DNA from 2 places in the Micromonospora sp. NPDC005171 genome. Region 2 is predicted to be linked to the other one. Evidence: riboswitches for the same ligand, from Rfam matches in the RefSeq annotation. Region 2 holds a riboswitch; the other holds the start of a gene.
What was found. A riboswitch is a leader RNA that binds a small molecule or an ion and turns the genes downstream of it on or off. The one in region 2 is predicted to bind cobalamin.

Region 1: another riboswitch for cobalamin. It lies ahead of cobN (cobaltochelatase subunit CobN); the one in region 2 lies ahead of bluB (5,6-dimethylbenzimidazole synthase).

Annotation. Positions count from the first base shown of each region.
Region 1 is NZ_JBEXIM010000045.1:24,840-29,046, reverse strand. It holds gene cobN (cobaltochelatase subunit CobN) at 1-1,466, opposite strand, end outside; cobalamin riboswitch at 1,800-1,929, opposite strand; gene ABZU74_RS30160 (helix-turn-helix domain-containing protein) at 2,560-3,519, opposite strand; gene ABZU74_RS30155 (MFS transporter) at 3,614-4,207, shown strand, end outside.
Region 2 is NZ_JBEXIM010000022.1:72,800-77,006, reverse strand. It holds gene ABZU74_RS23155 (sigma-70 family RNA polymerase sigma factor) at 1-146, shown strand, start outside; gene ABZU74_RS23150 (hypothetical protein) at 143-1,288, shown strand; partial or broken gene ABZU74_RS23145 (helix-turn-helix domain-containing protein) at 1,328-1,612, shown strand; gene bluB (5,6-dimethylbenzimidazole synthase) at 1,747-2,376, opposite strand; cobalamin riboswitch at 2,406-2,606, opposite strand; gene metH (methionine synthase) at 3,106-4,207, shown strand, end outside.

The sequences.
Region 1 (4,207 bases), on a different contig from region 2:
AGGTAGTGGTGACTCGGCGGCAGGTCCGGGTCGTGGTAGATGGCGATCGGGTTCTCCCCGAAGCCGCGGGGCGGCTGGATCAGCAGCACCACGTTGCCGAAGCGCAGCCCGGCGAGGACGATGTCGCCGCCCTCGGTGTACAGCTCGCCGGGCGGCTCACCCCAGTGCTCCCGCATCCGCTCGCGCAGCTCGACCGGGACCTGGTCGAACCAGCGCCGGTACGTCGACCCCGGTATCCGGGCCTCGGCGGCGGCCAACTGCTCCGGGGTGAGCCACTCCACGTCGTGGCCACCGGCGGCGATCAGCGCGTGGATCAGCGCGTCGCCGTCGTCGGGCGGCGGCGCGTCACCGAGGTCGTAGCCGGCCTCGACGAGCGCGGCGAACAGTCTGACCGCCGAGGCCGGGGTGTCCAACCCGACGGCGTTACCGACCCGGGAGTGCTTGGTGGGGTACGAGCTGAGCACCACGGCGACCCGCTTGTCGGCGTGCGGCACGTACCGCAGCCGGGCGTGGCGGACCGCGATCCCGGCGACGCGGGCGGCCCGTTCGGGGTCGGCGGCGTAGACCGAGAGTCCGTCGGCGTCGATCTGCTTGAACGAGAACGGCACTGTGACGATCCGGCCGTCGAACTCGGGGATGGCCACCTGCATGGCGGCGTCCAACGGGGACAGTCCGGCGTCGCTGTCGGCCCACTGCGCGCGGGTGCTGGTGAGGCAGAGCGCCTGGATGACCGGCACGTCCAGGGCGGCCAGGGCGCCGACGTCCCAGGCGTCCTCGTCGCCGCCACCGGAGGCGTCCGCGGCGACCGCGCCGCCGGCCGCGAGCACCGTGACCAGCAGCGCGTCACAGCGGGCGAAGAGTCCGAGTGGGCCGGCGCCCGCGGTCAGCCCGCGCAGCGAGCCGCAGAAGATCGGCAGCGGGTTGCCGCCGGCCGTTCGCACCGCCTCGGCCAGCACGTCGACGAATCCGGTGTTGCCGGCGAGGGCGTGCGCCCGGTAGAAGACGATTCCCACCGTGGGCCGGTCCGGGTCGGCGGGGTGTTCGCCGTGCACCCCGTACGCCGGGGTGGGGGCGGGCGGGGCGAAGCCCTCGCCGGTGAGCAGCACCGTGTCGGACAGGAACCGGGCCAACTGCCCCAGGTTGTCCGGCCCGCCCTCCACCAGGTAGGCCAGCGCCTGGGTGACGACCCCGGACGGCACCGTGGAGATGGCCATCAGCTCCGCGTCGGGTAGCGCCTCACCGCCGAGCACGACCGTCGGCACTCCGGTGGCGAGCACCGCGGCGAGGCCGTCCGGCCACGCCTGCCGACCGCCGAGCAGGCGTACGACGACGAGGGCGACCCCGTCGAGCAGGGCGGGCACCTCCTCGACGGTGACCCGCGCGGGGTTCGCCAACCGGTAGTCGGCGTTGCTGGCGCGGGCGGCCAGCAGGTCGGTGTCGGCGGTGGACAGCAGCAGGATGCGCACGGTTGGCTCCGGAAAGTGACGCCCTGGGCCCCGAGGGGGCGACCGGGACGATGCGGACGGGTACGGCGTCAGCCGGTACGACGGCCCGGGCGAACGACGCGCCGACGCGGGCGTCGGGGCCGGTCAGCGGCGGGCGCTCGGCTCAGCGGTACCGGAAGCCGGCGGCCTGGCGCACGCCGCGACGGCCGGCCCTTGGCGTGCGGGCGCGCCCGGTTCCGGGCGCGCTGCGGCGCCCTGTGCACAGGTTATGACGATGCTCGTCGATGAATGAGACGCCGTGCGTCATCGGGTCCTCCTCGGGTGTCCACGCCCTGGGGTACGTCCCGACGGCCGAAGTATCCTGGCTTCCGGATCGACGCTCTCCCCCGGCCTTCCAACCGCAGACACACGGCCGTGACTCACGAGGGGGGATCGCTCCCCGGTGACAGTGGCGGGACCGCGTCGGATTCGCACCGACTTCCTTCACTGCCGTCAGGCCGCGAATGCTGCCACACCGCCGCGCCGCCGGTCAACGCCGGTCAGGCCCTACCAGGCGGGTGGAACTCATCGAGATTCGGCGATTGGCGCGAGCGTGAATCCGCACGCCGCAATGCCCCAGATCAATGCCCGACGTCCTTTGCTCTGCTTACCTATGCGCACCGGACACGGAGCGTCACTGGTGCCTATAGGTAAGCAGAGCAAAGGACGGCCGAACGAACTCTGACCTGCGCCGATCATCCGGCAGCGCGATGCCGGCCGACACCCTCACCGAGGGTCGGCGATCGCCACACCAGTGTCCGTGATCAATCTCGGAGGTCGATCTCCTTGGTCGCCCCGCAGTTCCACCACCTCGCCGGTCGGGTCTGGCTCTGTCCGGGCGATCCGGACCCGGAGGCGGTCCACGCCGGCGTCGCCGTCGTCGTCGACGAACGCGGCAGTGTGATGATCGACGCCGGGCAGAGCCCCGCGCCCGCCGGCGACACCCAGGCCGCGCTGGCCGCCGCTGGCACATCTGCGCCGGCCGGAGGACGGCCTCGACCTCGACCTGACCCCGGCGGCACCGCCCCGCCGGGCACACGGAGGCGGGCACCTCGCGCCGACACGCCGTGCCCCGTCAGAACGATGAGGCCCCGGCCACGAGCGTTCGGGCGGTCTCCGTCCACCAGTAGAGGACCTCCCGGCCCGACCGGCGCTTCTGAAGCAGACCGGCCTCGGTCAGCACGCGCAGATGACCACCGACCGTGCCGAGCGGCAGCCCGGTCGCGGCGACCACTGCCGTGGTGCTGACCGGCTCAGCCGCCTGCACCAGAATCGTGCTCCGCGAGTTTCCCAGCAGGCGGCGCAGAGAATCCGGTGTGGTGAGAGCCTCCTCGGCGAAGATTCCCGTCACTGGATAGACGATTCCGAAGCGGTCGGGCAATCTCCAGGAGATCCAGCCTCCCCGGCAGTGGGCCGCGAAGAACGTCAGCGTCCCGCCGCGCACGTCGGACGGTGGGTAAGGCCGCTCCTCGACCTGCAGCCGGCCGTTGCCCAGCCAGCGCGTGCCGGGCCGCATGTCGTTGATGACCCCGGACCATCCGTCCCTGCCCAGGCGGGAGATCCGGGACACCACGTCGGCACGCAGCACCGACTGCCGGCGCGGCCAGTCCGCCTCGACGGTGTGGCGCCAGACCCAGCGCAGAAGAGCGGCTGTCCGGCTCGCCAACCCGGACCCGCGCAATTCCGGGGCCAACGGGGAACGTACGTGGGCCAGATCGGCGCGGATCCGGTCGTCCGACAGCGACTCCAGCTCCACGAGCTCGTCGTCCAGCGTCATGTCCGGACGGGCGGGCGGCACCGTCAGGAAGTCGGCCATCCAGGAGGACGATATCGCGTGCGCCAGAAGGGCCCTGGTCACCGGATCATCGTCGAGATGGCCCTGGAAGGCGTCGACATGCTGGTCCCGCCAGACCCGATGCCACGGCAGCGGCTGACCTCGGCGCAGGATATTCAGCGCCCCCAACGTCTCGGTGAGCTGCGAGGTGCCGAAACGCGCCTGCGCCATCACTTCGGCGTCGACCAGGAACACCGCCACGTTTCGCCTCCGGTCGAAACTCTAGGGAGGCGCCGCGGGATGTCCCAAGCTCCCGGCCATGCACAGCGACACCCTCCCAGGCCACCCGACGACCGTGAGCACGCGGAACTTCAACGCTCTGTGGGGCGGTGCCGCCGTCACCAACCTGGCTGACGGCGTCGTCAAGCTGACACTGCCGCTAATGGCCGTCTCGCTGACGGACTCCGTTGCGCTGGTCGCCGCCGCCACCCTGGCCAACACCCTGCCCTGGTTGCTCTTCTCACTGCCCGCCGGCGCCCTCGCCGACCGGGTGGATCGCCGGCACCTGATCATGACGATGGCCGCCGCGCGCGCCCTGGTCCTGGCCGTGCTCATGGGTGCCCTCGTCCTGGGCAGCCTTCCGCTGGCCGGCCTGTACGCGGGGGCGCTGCTTCTCGGCACCGCCGAGGTATTCGCCGACACCACCCGGATGGCGGTCGTGCCGATGGTCGTACCCCGCAACCGCATGGAATCCGCGTTCGCGAAGTTGACCGCGACCGAGACCGCGGCCAACGAGTTCATCGGGCCCCCGCTGGGTGGACTGCTGGCCGCCGCCGGACTGGCCGTGGCGCTCGGCGCGGGCGGCGTCGGCTACGCGGGCGCACTGCTCGCTCTGGCGGTCATGACCGGCCCTTACCGCAGCGACTGTCACCCCGGACCGGCGACGAAC
Region 2 (4,207 bases):
CCGCAGCCGACGCCGCGCGGGCACTCGGCATACCGGCCGGCACCGCGCGGCGGCTGCTGAGCCAGGCCAGGACGGCATTGCGCGACGCGCCGGGGGTGTCCGCGCTTCTGAAGGACCGCAACAGCGCGAAGGAGAGACACCGATGACCGACGAGCTCGATCTGGTCGGTGCGTTGGGCAGCGCAGAACCACTACGCCCGGAGGCGTATCAGCGGGCGCGGGCGGTGCTGCGGGCGGCTATGACCGACCCCGGAACCGTGCGGCTGCTGGGCGCGATATCAGCGGAGGACACGACTATGGAGGCGACTTCAACCATGGAAACGACGACAACCACGCGGGACCGCGAATCCAGCCCGGCGATTCAGCGCCGCCGCCGGATCGGTATCGCCGGCCGATGGGGTATCGGCGCCGGGGTGGCGGTTACCGCAGCGGCGGCAGTCGTCGCTGTGGTGCTGAACTCGTCGGCAACCGGGGTCACGGACGCCGGCAAGGATTCGTCGGCCGCCACCTCGGGCTCGACCACCGTCGACGGGTCCGCCGAGCGCGCGCCGCTGATGACCCTGGCCGGGTCCATCAAGACGGTCACCCCGTCGGCGGGCGACGCGTGGCTGGTGAAGGCGACGCAGGTCCACGGCACCAAGACCATGCAGGTCGTCTACACGCTGTACACCGACGGTCACGCGATCTATACGGGCAACAGCGTGAAGGACATCAAGCGTGCGATCACGCGTCATCAGGACCAGATGACGGACGGCGGCTACGCTCCGCTCCTCAAGGCAGCCGTCGCCGCGGCGGAGAGCAGCCCGGCCGACGGCCGGACCCAGATGCTCAAGGCAGCCAAGGATCCGCTGGTGGGCCTCGACCCCGCAGCGCAGAAGGCGGTGTGGGACAAGCAGCAGGCGGACGCCCAGGTGATCATCAAGCAGAAGGGCGGCAACGCCGAGCCAAAGCCGTACAGCCCCCAGGCCGTTCAGCGGCACTTCGACAACGCCCTGTGGACGTACAGCACCCAAGCGCTGTCCGCTGGCGACGGCAACACGCAGGTCCGGGCCGGTGTGCTGCGTCTGCTGTCCACCATCTCCGCGGTCAGCGTCAAGAACTCGACCACCCACGGCAAGGCCACGCTGACGATCACCGCCGGCCCCGAGGTGTTCGGCGGCCAGGGCAGCGAGGTGCTGACCATCGACGCCAAGACCGGCATGCTGGTCAAGAACGTCTCCACCGTGCCGGGCCTGCCCCAGGCCTCCACGAACTACGAATCCTCCCGCGTGGCGAAGGCCGACCTGTAGGCAGGGAACTCTCACGCACCAGCATTCCGGCAGACGGGCGTGACGCGCCCGGCGTTCGGTAACGGTACGGGCCGCCTCGAGGCGGCCCGTACCGTCCTTCTGTTGTTCGCACGGCACAGTCATGCTGCTCCCTTACGCGCACGTCTGCGCGTGGCGCGTCTGGTCTTGGACGAGGGCTGGCCCGTCGCTCAGGCGGCACGGTGTTATGACGGCTCCGGGCGGACCGCGAAACGCTGGACAGATCGCTACCGCGAGCAGGGCGCTGACGGTATGCGGGACCGGATCGTCACGCCCGCACCACAGCCCGACGCGGACACCGCAGCCCCTGGTCGGCAAGGTCGTGCACTTGCGCGTCAAGCAGCGCCTCGGCCCCGTCCAGATCGGCAGGCGCCTCGACATGCAGGCCTCGAAAATGCACGCGGGGTGGCTGGCGCGGGAGCGCCGTCAGAACCACTCGGTCACTCCGTCGTCCAACGATCGTGGTGGATCACCGATGACGCCGGGCGTCGCTGGCGCCAGCCGTGCCGCTCCAGGTCCGGCGTCTGCTCCAGATGGGTGACCGGGCCGAGGCAGAGCCACGCCACCGGGCGGACGGTGGCCGGGATGCCGAGCAGGTCGCGTAGGAACGGCTCCCGGTAGAACGAGACCCAGCCGACCCCGAGTTGCTCGGCGGTTGCGGCCAGCCACAGGTTCTGGATCGCCAGACAGACCGAGTAGAGGCCGGCGTCGGCGATCGCGTGACGGCCGAGCACGGCCGGTCCGCCCCGCTCGGGGTCGTACGTGACTACGACTGACATCGTCGACTCACGTACGCCATCGATTTTGATCCGGTTGAAGCGTTCCGCCGCCGCACTCTCGAGAGTGGCCGCGAAGGTGTCCCGTTCCCGCTGCACGTGCCGGTGGAACTCCTGCCGCAGCTCGGGATCGCGGACCAGGATGAAGTCCCAGGGCTGGGAGAGGCCGACGCTCGGCGCGGCGTGCGCCGCCGTGAGGACCCGGTTCAACGTCTCGTCGGGGATCGGCGCCCCGGTGAACTGGGCACGTACGTCCCGGCGGCGGTGGATGGTCTCGTAGAGTCCGGTGTTCAAGGCAGGCTCCCGCTGCGCTCGTGCCCCTGACGGGGTCGATGACGCGAGGCCGGTCTTCGGACTCCCGGATCTACGCTGGTCACCCGCCTTCCCAACCCCGCAGGGTCAGTGGCTGCGTCTGGTACGCGTGGGCGGCAGCTCCCCGGTCACCGCGGCGGGCCCGTGCCGGACTCACACCGGCTTCCCGATTCTCCCCACTCGCGCAGGGCACCTCGCAACGTTTGTGCCACCGCAGACCTTAACGGTCCCGACGAACATGGGACGAACCTCGCCATGAATATTCGGCATACCGCTACGCCGTTGCCGGTCGGAGTGAACTTTGCCTGCGCGTCCTCCGTCCAGTCGGATGCTTCGGCTCGGCGACTGCGGAGGACGCGCCACCGTCATACCGACTTCTCCAACCCCGCAGCTCAGAAGTGATCCGCGCCGGCGGGACGGCGCCGAGTTCGGACCTCCTACTGAGCGGATAACGCCGCGTCGTCGTTTCGTACGGCGATGTGGCCCCGCCGCTACATCGCCCGTGAAGGGCGGTGCTCGTCACGATCGGGCTTGCCGCGTGATCGCAGCAGCCAGACGCCGACGCCGCACGGGGGCGTCCAGGCAAACGGATCGGGTAGCATCTGCCTGTCGGTCGAGAGGCGCTGCGACGGGCGGAGCCCGCCACGCTCGGCCCTCATTTCTTCAACAAGGGCGCCTCCGAGCTTCGGAGGTGGCCGCTTGAGCGCGTCATTGAGCCAGAGAGACAATGCATCGTCGCTGCGGCAGCTGATGTCCCAGCGTGTTCTGGTGTTGGACGGCGCCTGGGGAACGATGTTGCAGGGCGCGCAGCTCACCGCCGCAGACTATCGAGGCGACCTGATCGTCGACCATCCGCAGGACGTCAGCGGTGATCCCGACCTGCTCAACCTCACCCGGCCAGACGTCATTCTGGACGTACACCGGCGGTATCTGGCCGCCGGCGCCGACATCACCACCACCAATACTTTCACGGCGACGAGCATCGGCCAGGCCGACTACGGGCTCCAGTCACTGGTTCGTGAGATGAACGTTCAGGGTGCGCGGCTGGCCCGGCAGGCGGCGGACGAGTTCGGTGGCCGGTTCGTGGCCGGCTCGGTCGGGCCGCTGAACGTGACGCTGTCGCTGTCGCCGCGGGTCGACGACCCGGCGTATCGCGCCGTCGACTTCGACGGAGTGCGCGCGGCGTACGCGGAGCAGATCTCGGCCCTGGCCGAGGGCGGTGTCGACCTGCTTTTGATCGAGACGATCTTCGACACGTTGAACGCGAAGGCCGCAATCGCCGCGGCCCGTGAGGTCGCGCCGCAGCTGCCGTTGTGGATCTCCGTGACCATTGTCGACCTCAGCGGCCGGACCCTGTCGGGGCAGACCGTGGAGGCTTTCTGGCGCTCGATAGAGCGGGCCGATCCGCTGGTCGTCGGCGTGAACTGCTCGCTGGGCGCGGCCGAGATGCGCCCGCATGTCGAGGAGCTTTCCAAGATCGCCGGAACCTACGTGGCGTGTCACCCCAACGCCGGTCTGCCGAACGCTTTCGGCGGCTACGACCAGACGCCGGAGGAGACCGCCGGCCTGCTCGGCGAGTTTGCCGCGTCCGGCTTGCTCAACATCGCCGGCGGCTGCTGCGGCACCTCACCGGACCACATCGCCCGGATCGTCGCCGCCGTGGCCGGCACACCGCCACGGACGGTTGCCGCCCTGCCGGAAACCACCCGGTTCAGTGGGTTGGAGCCGTTCGCGATCGGACCCGACACCGGATTCGTGATGATCGGTGAGCGCACCAATGTCACCGGCTCGGCCAAGTTCCGCCGGCTCATCG